Regions from separate parts of the Bacillus infantis NRRL B-14911 genome, predicted to be linked through region 3. Evidence: a T-box and tRNA genes for the amino acid it is inferred to sense, from the RefSeq annotation. Region 3 holds a T-box; the other regions hold tRNA genes.
What was found. A T-box is a leader RNA that pairs with one kind of tRNA and senses whether it is charged. The one in region 3 lies ahead of pheS (phenylalanine--tRNA ligase subunit alpha), so its partner is inferred to be a tRNA-Phe.
Positions count from the first base shown of each region.

Region 1: it encodes a tRNA-Phe, which carries the amino acid that the T-box ahead of pheS (phenylalanine--tRNA ligase subunit alpha) is inferred to sense. The anticodon was not compared.
Region 2: it encodes a tRNA-Phe, which carries the amino acid that the T-box ahead of pheS (phenylalanine--tRNA ligase subunit alpha) is inferred to sense. The anticodon was not compared.

Region 1 covers NC_022524.1:3,777,969-3,781,210, reverse strand. Annotated here, with positions in the region: rRNA gene N288_RS19120 (23S ribosomal RNA) at 1-100, shown strand, start outside; rRNA gene rrf (5S ribosomal RNA) at 220-336, shown strand; tRNA gene N288_RS19110 (tRNA-Val) at 345-420, shown strand; tRNA gene N288_RS19105 (tRNA-Thr) at 426-501, shown strand; tRNA gene N288_RS19100 (tRNA-Lys) at 511-586, shown strand; tRNA gene N288_RS19095 (tRNA-Leu) at 610-694, shown strand; tRNA gene N288_RS19090 (tRNA-Gly) at 704-778, shown strand; tRNA gene N288_RS19085 (tRNA-Leu) at 785-873, shown strand; tRNA gene N288_RS19080 (tRNA-Arg) at 893-969, shown strand; tRNA gene N288_RS19075 (tRNA-Pro) at 1,086-1,162, shown strand; tRNA gene N288_RS19070 (tRNA-Ala) at 1,178-1,253, shown strand; tRNA gene N288_RS19065 (tRNA-Met) at 1,281-1,357, shown strand; tRNA gene N288_RS19060 (tRNA-Ile) at 1,364-1,440, shown strand; tRNA gene N288_RS19055 (tRNA-Ser) at 1,455-1,547, shown strand; tRNA gene N288_RS19050 (tRNA-Met) at 1,574-1,647, shown strand; tRNA gene N288_RS19045 (tRNA-Asp) at 1,652-1,727, shown strand; tRNA gene N288_RS19040 (tRNA-Phe) at 1,892-1,967, shown strand; tRNA gene N288_RS19035 (tRNA-His) at 2,000-2,075, shown strand; tRNA gene N288_RS19030 (tRNA-Gly) at 2,083-2,156, shown strand; tRNA gene N288_RS19025 (tRNA-Ile) at 2,161-2,237, shown strand; tRNA gene N288_RS19020 (tRNA-Asn) at 2,239-2,313, shown strand; tRNA gene N288_RS19015 (tRNA-Ser) at 2,320-2,410, shown strand; tRNA gene N288_RS19010 (tRNA-Glu) at 2,414-2,485, shown strand; gene N288_RS19005 (hypothetical protein) at 2,560-2,757, opposite strand; gene glgB (1,4-alpha-glucan branching protein GlgB) at 2,949-3,242, shown strand, end outside.
Region 2 covers NC_022524.1:1,038,119-1,041,360, reverse strand. Annotated here, with positions in the region: gene N288_RS05535 (carbohydrate ABC transporter permease) at 1-254, opposite strand, end outside; tRNA gene N288_RS05530 (tRNA-Gly) at 489-562, opposite strand; tRNA gene N288_RS05525 (tRNA-Leu) at 636-717, opposite strand; tRNA gene N288_RS05520 (tRNA-Cys) at 763-836, opposite strand; tRNA gene N288_RS05515 (tRNA-Gly) at 845-919, opposite strand; tRNA gene N288_RS05510 (tRNA-Gln) at 923-997, opposite strand; tRNA gene N288_RS05505 (tRNA-His) at 1,039-1,114, opposite strand; tRNA gene N288_RS05500 (tRNA-Trp) at 1,126-1,199, opposite strand; tRNA gene N288_RS05495 (tRNA-Tyr) at 1,207-1,291, opposite strand; tRNA gene N288_RS05490 (tRNA-Thr) at 1,301-1,376, opposite strand; tRNA gene N288_RS05485 (tRNA-Phe) at 1,387-1,462, opposite strand; tRNA gene N288_RS05480 (tRNA-Asp) at 1,612-1,687, opposite strand; tRNA gene N288_RS05475 (tRNA-Met) at 1,834-1,907, opposite strand; tRNA gene N288_RS05470 (tRNA-Val) at 1,925-2,000, opposite strand; tRNA gene N288_RS05465 (tRNA-Glu) at 2,005-2,079, opposite strand; tRNA gene N288_RS05460 (tRNA-Ser) at 2,095-2,187, opposite strand; tRNA gene N288_RS05455 (tRNA-Asn) at 2,193-2,267, opposite strand; rRNA gene rrf (5S ribosomal RNA) at 2,292-2,408, opposite strand; rRNA gene N288_RS05445 (23S ribosomal RNA) at 2,526-3,242, opposite strand, start outside.
Region 3 covers NC_022524.1:3,572,114-3,575,355, forward strand. Annotated here, with positions in the region: gene pheT (phenylalanine--tRNA ligase subunit beta) at 1-928, opposite strand, end outside; gene pheS (phenylalanine--tRNA ligase subunit alpha) at 941-1,978, opposite strand; T-box leader at 2,040-2,287, opposite strand; gene N288_RS18050 (TrmH family RNA methyltransferase) at 2,367-3,116, opposite strand; gene sspI (small acid-soluble spore protein SspI) at 3,236-3,242, shown strand, end outside.

The DNA of each region.
Region 1 (3,242 bases), 210 kb from region 3:
CTAGTAAGATCCCTGAAAGATGATCAGGTTGATAGGTCTGAGGTGGAAGCGTGGTGACACGTGGAGCTGACAGATACTAATAGATCGAGGACTTAACCACATTTGATTGCTTTGTAATTCTTCTTCTGCATTATCTAGTTTTGAGGGAATAAAAATTTTAAAAAATCCCTTGCAAAACAAAAACAAGATGATATAATAATACTTGTCTTGAAAAAATAGTCTGGTGGCGATAGCGAGAAGGTCACACCCGTTCCCATACCGAACACGGAAGTTAAGCTTCTCAGCGCCGATGGTAGTTGGAGGTTCTCCTCCTGTGAGAGTAGGACGCTGCCGGGCTTTAATATGGAGGATTAGCTCAGCTGGGAGAGCATCTGCCTTACAAGCAGAGGGTCGGCGGTTCGATCCCGTCATCCTCCACCATAATTGCCGGTTTAGCTCAATTGGTAGAGCAACTGACTTGTAATCAGTAGGTTGGGGGTTCAAGTCCTCTAGCCGGCACCAGTTTCAAATGAGCCATTAGCTCAGTCGGTAGAGCATCTGACTTTTAATCAGAGGGTCGAAGGTTCGAGTCCTTCATGGCTCACCATTCAATCTCTAGTAATGAATTATGCGGGTGTGGCGGAATTGGCAGACGCACCAGACTTAGGATCTGGCGCCGCAAGGCGTGGGGGTTCGACTCCCTTCACCCGCACCAATTTTATATGCGGAAGTAGTTCAGTGGTAGAACATCACCTTGCCAAGGTGGGGGTCGCGGGTTCGAATCCCGTCTTCCGCTCCAGAGATTGCCGGGGTGGCGGAACTGGCAGACGCACAGGACTTAAAATCCTGCGGTAGGTGACTACCGTACCGGTTCGATTCCGGTCCTCGGCACCATTAATTTTATTTTAACTATGCGCCCGTAGCTCAATTGGATAGAGCGTCTGACTACGGATCAGAAGGTTATGGGTTCGACTCCTTTCGGGCGCGCCATACTATTTATGTAATGAAAGCCAGAATATAAGCCAACGAGTGAACACCTGACTGCTATTGCAGGATGATGTGAATAAGGAAGCACTGAAGAGATTCGACGCTTATCATTTACATGACGGGGAGTAGCTCAGCTTGGTAGAGCACTTGGTTTGGGACCAAGGGGTCGCAGGTTCGAATCCTGTCTTCCCGACCATTTTAAAATTAATATGGGGCCTTAGCTCAGCTGGGAGAGCGCCTGCTTTGCACGCAGGAGGTCAGCGGTTCGATCCCGCTAGGCTCCACCATATAACCTTATAAAAAATACTTGATTTGGCGGTGTAGCTCAGCTGGCTAGAGCGTACGGTTCATACCCGTGAGGTCGGGGGTTCGATCCCCTCCGCCGCTACCAAATTAAGGACCTTTAGCTCAGCTGGTTAGAGCAGACGGCTCATAACCGTCCGGTCGTAGGTTCGAGTCCTACAAGGTCCACCATTTACTTGAAATATGGAGGTATACCCAAGTCTGGCTGAAGGGATCGGTCTTGAAAACCGACAGGCGGGTAACACCGCGCGGGGGTTCGAATCCCTCTACCTCCTCCATTATATTTTTGAATGATTTTTATCGTCGCGGGGTGGAGCAGTCCGGTAGCTCGTCGGGCTCATAACCCGAAGGTCGCAGGTTCAAATCCTGCCCCCGCAATACTGGTCCCGTGGTGTAGCGGTTAACATGCCTGCCTGTCACGCAGGAGATCGCGGGTTCGATTCCCGTCGGGACCGCCATTTTCACTTGTACAATCCATATCCAGTATAGCTCAGCAGCTCAGTCGGTAGAGCAGTTTGATACCTTATCTGAAAAGCTTCTGCGGCAATCTGTAAGGAAGTCCGTGAGAATTGATGAACAAAGGACTTAAACCATACAAGGTTTAGGAAGTGAATTTTATTGTGGCTCAGTAGCTCAGTCGGTAGAGCAAAGGACTGAAAATCCTTGTGTCGGCGGTTCGATTCCGTCCTGAGCCACCATTTATTATTTTATCTAATAGCATTGAACAGTGGCGATTGTGGCGAAGTGGTTAACGCATCGGATTGTGGTTCCGACATTCGTGGGTTCGATTCCCATCAGTCGCCCCATAAAATTGCGGGTGTAGTTTAATGGTAAAACCTCAGCCTTCCAAGCTGATGTCGTGGGTTCGATTCCCATCACCCGCTCCAAAGTGGGCCTATAGCTCAGCTGGTTAGAGCGCACGCCTGATAAGCGTGAGGTCGATGGTTCGAGTCCATTTAGGCCCACCATTCCGCAGTAGCTCAGTGGTAGAGCATTCGGCTGTTAACCGAACGGTCGCAGGTTCGAGTCCTGCCTGCGGAGCCAATCTATGGGGAAGTACTCAAGTGGCTGAAGAGGCGCCCCTGCTAAGGGTGTAGGTCGGGCAACCGGCGCGAGGGTTCAAATCCCTCCTTCTCCGCCATAAGGCCCCTTGGTCAAGCGGTTAAGACACCGCCCTTTCACGGCGGTAACACGGGTTCGAATCCCGTAGGGGTCATACAAAAAAGCTGTCAGCATCATGCTGGCAGCTTTTTTGTATGCATTATTTTCTTTTAAGCATTTGCTTGATGCTTAATCTGGAAGCTCTTCATTGTTTTGCAGCCGGTTTCCCGGATTATTTAGATCTATATCCGAAACAACTCCTGTATAAGGCCCCCGGAACATATCTCCTGTCGCCAGGATTTTTCCATCTGCAGGACCGAACAGCGGCAGTTTTTCTTCAGCAGCCTCTCTCTCCCGCAGGAGAAATTCTTCTTCCTGATTTGCCATCTTCATTCCACCCTTCATAAAAACATATGCTTATTATAGGCAATTCCCGCTAGAACCATTTCTATTTTACAAAAATAATCGAATTATAAGAGAAAATATCGAAAAATTTAATTTATTTTTACAAGGTATTTTTACATTGAACACGAATATAAAAAAGAATGTCAATGAACTAAAATCTGTTGGAAAGAAGGATGGCTGTGAAAACGATGTTACCCACCGACTATCAGATGCATTTATTTCATGAAGGCACCCTTTTTGACAGCCACCGTCTTTTTGGTGCCCACGTAATATTTGAAGATGGCAAGACCCTAACCAGGTTCGCTGTATGGGCTCCTAACGCCAAGGAAGTCAGGGTTGTAGGGGACTTTAACAGCTGGAATGGGGATGATTTCAAATTACATAGAATGAATAATGAAGGGGTATGGCACATAGTAATTGAGAAGGATTTGGCAGGCTGCCTCTATAAGTATGAAATATTGACACAA
Region 2 (3,242 bases), 2.4 Mb from region 3:
GGATCATCCTTGAAAATTTTGATATAGTTTTGCAGCCCGACCCATTCGACAGCTGAGCTTACACCATTCCATGAGGTAAAGGAATAATATAAACCCATAAGGAATGGTATCACCTGAATAAGGACAAAGAATAAAATGGCCGGTCCGGTAAAAGCCGCATAAATTAATATACTTCGAAGACGTGCTTTTCTTTTGCTTGTTCTCTTTGTTACAGCGTCCGCCTTTATGGGAGCCAACTCTGTTTTTGCATCCAATTTTACTCTCACCGCCTTTTGTAATCGCTTTCTTTTATTATAGGAGGCTATCAAATAAAAAGGGGCAACATAATTGACCAAAAGAGGGGGAAAATTTTGACTTCTTCATAGAGAAGAAAGACTGGCTGACATCTTACCGTAACCCACGGGTCATGCCTTATCGGGATCAAGACAAAGAAAAAACGCAATGCTTCGTTTTCTGAAAACGAAACACTGCGTTGATGAAATTATGTATGGAGCGGGTGATGGGAATCGAACCCACGACATCAGCTTGGAAGGCTGAGGTTTTACCATTAAACTACACCCGCATCGAAAATTGCTGAAATTTGTCGATGCCTTTTCAAAAATAAAAACAGGAAACCCTGTATAAAAAGAAAATGATACCGGTGGCCGGGGTCGAACCGGCACTCCAGAAGGAACACGATTTTGAGTCGTGCGCGTCTGCCAATTCCGCCACACCGGCATATCATTTAATTTATCGTTCATTCTCCATTTCCTGTAATTGGAATGGAGGCGGCAACCGGAATCGAACCGGTGATAAAGGTTTTGCAGACCTCTGCCTTACCTCTTGGCTATGCCGCCAGAACGTTTGGAGCGGAAGACGGGATTCGAACCCGCGACCCCCACCTTGGCAAGGTGATGTTCTACCACTGAACTACTTCCGCAAATGGCTGGGCTAGCTGGATTCGAACCAACGCATGACGGAGTCAAAGTCCGTTGCCTTACCGCTTGGCTATAGCCCAATAATATGATATGCATAGAATGCAATATTGTGATTAAAAAATGGGGCGACTGATGGGAATCGAACCCACGAATGTCGGAACCACAATCCGATGCGTTAACCACTTCGCCACAATCGCCATAATAAAATTGGCAGGGGTAGTAGGAATCGAACCCACACTGGAGGTTTTGGAGACCTCTGTTCTACCTTTAAACTATACCCCTGTATGAATGGTGGAGGGGGACGGATTCGAACCGCCGAACCCTGAGGGAGCGGATTTACAGTCCGCCGCGTTTAGCCACTTCGCTACCCCTCCACGTTAAGGTGGTGCCGGCTAGAGGACTTGAACCCCCAACCTACTGATTACAAGTCAGTTGCTCTACCAATTGAGCTAAACCGGCTTACAAACAATGGTGGCTCAGGACGGAATCGAACCGCCGACACAAGGATTTTCAGTCCTTTGCTCTACCGACTGAGCTACTGAGCCATAATAAAATTTTCATCCAAAACCTTTTATACTTTAAGTCCTTTGTTCGTCAGTTCTTACGAACTTCCTCACAGATTGCCGCAGGAGCTGTTCAATGAAGGTAGCAATCTGCTCTACCGACTGAGCTACTGAGCCTAATTAAATTTAAATGGCGGTCCCGACGGGAATCGAACCCGCGATCTCCTGCGTGACAGGCAGGCATGTTAACCGCTACACCACGGGACCATTTTATAAATTTGGGTCTTGATTATGCCCGAGAAGCCTGCAGGACTGACTCTTCCTCTTCCAGATGACTCAAGGAAGCAAATCCGTTGAGGCAACTCGCAGCATATTCATTGCAGTGTCGCTCGTCGCTACACCACAGGACCAGATTGCGGGGGCAGGATTTGAACCTGCGACCTTCGGGTTATGAGCCCGACGAGCTACCGGACTGCTCCACCCCGCGACAATAAAAAGTTATAATGGTGGAGGATGACGGGATCGAACCGCCGACCCTCTGCTTGTAAGGCAGATGCTCTCCCAGCTGAGCTAATCCTCCGAAATGGTGACCCCTACGGGATTCGAACCCGTGTTACCGCCGTGAAAGGGCGGTGTCTTAACCGCTTGACCAAGGGGCCATTATATAATTTAAATGGCGGAGAGCAAGGGATTTGAACCCTTGAGACAGCTATAAACCGCCTACACGATTTCCAATCGTGCTCCTTCGGCCACTCGGACAGCTCTCCATAATTGGCTCCGCAGGTAGGATTCGAACCTACGACCGTTCGGTTAACAGCCGAATGCTCTACCACTGAGCTACTGCGGAATGATAGTATATTAGAATACTTTCGCCCGGCAGCGTCCTACTCTCACAGGAGGAGAACCTCCAACTACCATCGGCGCTGAGAAGCTTAACTTCCGTGTTCGGTATGGGAACGGGTGTGACCTTCTCGCTATCGCCACCAGACTATTTTTTCAAGACAAGTATTATTATACCGTCTTTTTATTATTTTGCAAGAGAATTTTTAAATTTTATTCCCTCAAAACTAGATAATGCAGAAGAAGAATTACAAAGCAATCAAATGTGGTTAAGTCCTCGATCTATTAGTATCTGTCAGCTCCACGTGTCACCACGCTTCCACCTCAGACCTATCAACCTGATCATCTTTCAGGGATCTTACTAGCTTGACGCTATGGGAAATCTCATCTCGAGGGGGGCTTCATGCTTAGATGCTTTCAGCACTTATCCCTTCCGCACATAGCTACCCAGCGATGCCTTTGGCAAGACAACTGGTACACCAGCGGTGCGTCCATCCCGGTCCTCTCGTACTAAGGACAGCTCCTCTCAAATTTCCTGCGCCCACGACGGATAGGGACCGAACTGTCTCACGACGTTCTGAACCCAGCTCGCGTACCGCTTTAATGGGCGAACAGCCCAACCCTTGGGACCGACTACAGCCCCAGGATGCGATGAGCCGACATCGAGGTGCCAAACCTCCCCGTCGATGTGGACTCTTGGGGGAGATAAGCCTGTTATCCCCGGGGTAGCTTTTATCCGTTGAGCGATGGCCCTTCCATGCGGAACCACCGGATCACTAAGCCCGACTTTCGTCCCTGCTCGACTTGTAGGTCTCGCAGTCAAGCTCCCTTGTGCCTTTACACTCTGCGAATGATTTCCAACCATTCTGAGGGAACCTTTGGGCGCCTCCGTTACTTTTTAGGAGGCGACCGCCCCAGTCAAACTGCCCGCCTGACACTGTCTCCCGCCCCGATCAGGGGCGCGGGTTAGAATTTCAATACA
Region 3 (3,242 bases):
GCTCTGCTGAAAGCTTCCTTTCTGCATCATCCAGCGTGACAATGGTTTCACCTTCATTCGCACGGCGTACAAGGATTTCTTTGGAGCCAAGGCGCCCATAGTCAAAAGCATGGAGCGGCTGACCGTATTCAAGCAGGACATAGTTCGTGATATCAACCACATTATTATGCGGCCTGATGCCCTCAGCCATCAGCCTCGTCTGCATCCATAGAGGCGAAGGGCCGACTTTCACGTTTTTGATTATCTTTGCCACATAAAGCGGGTTGTCTTCCTTGGCTTCTACATTTACAGTGATATAGTCAGAAGCTTTTTCAGCTGATTCGGCTGCCTGCGGGGATGGAAGCTTCACTTCTCTTCCCAGAATGGCTGCAACCTCATAAGCTACGCCGAGCATGCTCAGGCAATCTGCACGGTTCGGGGTGAGTCCAAGTTCCAGGATATGATCATCCCTGTTGAGCATTTCAAGCGCATCCTCGCCCACTTCCACGTCATTCGGGAAAACAAAGATGCCTTCAGAGAATTCCTTGGCCACAAGCTTGCTCTCGATTCCAAGCTCCTGAAGAGAGCAGATCATGCCGTTGGATTCTTCGCCGCGCAGCTTTGCACGCTTGATCTTGAAGTTGCCCGGCAGGACAGCGCCGACTGTTGCAACGGCAACCTTCTGCCCTTTATCCACATTAGGCGCGCCGCAGATAATCTGCACCGGCGCTTCTCCTCCTGTATCAACCAGGCATTTATTCAGCTTGTCGGCATTCGGGTGCTGCTCGCGTTCCAGCACATGGCCGACAACTACACCTTTGATGCCTTCGTTCAATATTTCGATTCCTTCTACTTCTATTCCGCTCTTAGTAATCTTTTCTGCCAATTGTGCTGCGGAGATGCCGGATAAATCTACATACTCCTGCAGCCATTTATATGAAACCAACATAAAGCAGTCCTCCTATTCCTGTACTGAAAATTGTTTCAAGAAACGAATGTCGTTTGTATAAAAATGGCGGATATCATCTATGCCATATTTCAGCATCGCAATCCGCTCTACGCCCATTCCGAATGCAAACCCGGTATATTTCTTAGGATCATAGCCTGCCATCTCAAGCACATGCGGATGGACCATGCCTGCACCAAGGACCTCGATCCAGCCGGTGCCCTTGCAGACACTGCAGCCTTTCCCGCCGCAGATCTTGCAGGAAATATCCACTTCAACAGAAGGTTCTGTGAACGGGAAGAAGCTCGGGCGGAGGCGGATTTCCCGTTCCTCGCCAAACATCTTTTTAGCAAAGACCTCAAGCGTGCCTTTTAGATCTGCCATGCTGATCCCTTCGGCCACAACCAATCCTTCTATCTGCATGAACTGATGGGAGTGAGTCGCATCATCGTTATCGCGGCGGTATACCTTGCCTGGACAGATGATTTTGACAGGCCCTTTCCCTTCATTTGCCTCCATTGTGCGCGCCTGCACAGGAGAGGTATGGGTACGGAGAAGCGTTTCTTCCGTAATATAGAATGAATCCTGCATATCCCTGGCAGGATGCCCTTTCGGCAGGTTCAGCGCTTCAAAGTTATAATAGTCGCTTTCGACTTCATAGCCTTCCGCTACTGAATAGCCCATCCCAATGAACAGGTCTTCAATCTCTTCCACGATTTTCGTCAGCGCATGATGAGTCCCGGTTCTGACTGGGCTTCCCGGAAGGGTCACATCAATGGTCTCTTCGGCCAGCTTTTGTTCAACTGCTGCCCTCTCAAGCTTTTCCTGCTTTTCTTCAATGGCTGAAGAAATGCTGTCGCGCACTTCATTTGCCAGCGCCCCCATTTTCGGACGCTCTTCCGCCGATAATTTGCCCATCCCTTTCAGGACTTCAGTAATCGGGCCTTTTTTGCCAAGATAAGATACACGGATATCATTGAGCTCTTTCAGGTTCTCAGCTTTTTCAACTGAAGTTAAAGCTTCCTGCTGCAATTCTTTTAAACGATCTTGCATCTTTTTTCCTCCTTTTTACGTAACAGCGATATTTTTAGGCAAAATAAAAAACCCCTCCCTGTTAAGGGACGAGGTTTTGGATTCGCGGTACCACCCTTATTAACAGCCGCCTTTCAAAGAAGGTGCTGTTCGCTTCATTCAGATAACGGCTGTGCCGGGGGCATCTTTCGATTTGCAGTGTCTGCAAATGTTCCCGATGCCAGCTCAGGAGGTGAACTTCACTTAAAAAATACTCTAAAATGCTTCCAGTCACGGCATTTTATCCCTGGTGAGCTTTTATAAGCTACTTTTCTCCATCATCGCTTTTTTATGTAATGCAGTTTTGCTGTTTATTATAGTATATTCTTCCCTTTGTTTCAAACTCTTTTCAAGTTTTTGCTGGCCCAATTCAATTCTTCAGATAATACAGAAGGATGCCTGCTGCGACCGCAACATTGAGCGATTCACTTTTTCCGTATATCGGGATATAAAGATTCTTATCTGTCCGCGCAAGCAGTTCAGGGCTGACCCCGCTGCCTTCATTTCCGACCAGAAGCGCAAAACGGCCGGCCGGATGGGTCTCCTTGTATGGTGATCCATTTTCAAGCGCAGTCCCGTAGACCGGTATTTCCTCTTCCTCAAGCCTGTCCATCCACTCATTGAGACTGCCTCTTATAATCGGAAGATGGAAGTGGCTGCCCTGGGCGGACCGGAGAACCTTAGGATTATAAATATCTGCACTGCCTTTCCCGACTATCACTGCATCAATTCCAGCAGCATCAGCTGTCCTGATCATGGTTCCCAGATTGCCTGGATCCTGGACAGCATCAATCAGCAGGAAGGTGCTTCCCTTTACAGAAGCCGGCGTTTTTTCTTCTTTGCATACCGCGATGACCCCCTGGGGAGTTTCGGTGTCTGAGAGTGATTTGATGATTTCATCGGTTACCATTGTTACCGGCAGCTCGCCGTAATCCCAGCGGACAGGCAGCTCTGCATTTTCACTGATGATCAGCTCGATGGCTTTTTCTCCCTTTAGGGCTTCTTCCGCCAGGTGATATCCTTCAGCAAGAAACATCCCCGTTTTATCGCGCTCTTTCTTGGCCAGCAGCTTCCTCCATTGTTTGATCTGCGGATTATTGGCAGATTGAATATGCTTCAACACGGTCTCTCCTTTATCTTTCAGCTTTCAATTTTCTTATTATAGCTTACCCTCTGTACATAATAAATCCAAAAATAGAAAACATATTAAAGAATTGAATATGAAAGGGGTGCGTGCAGATGAATC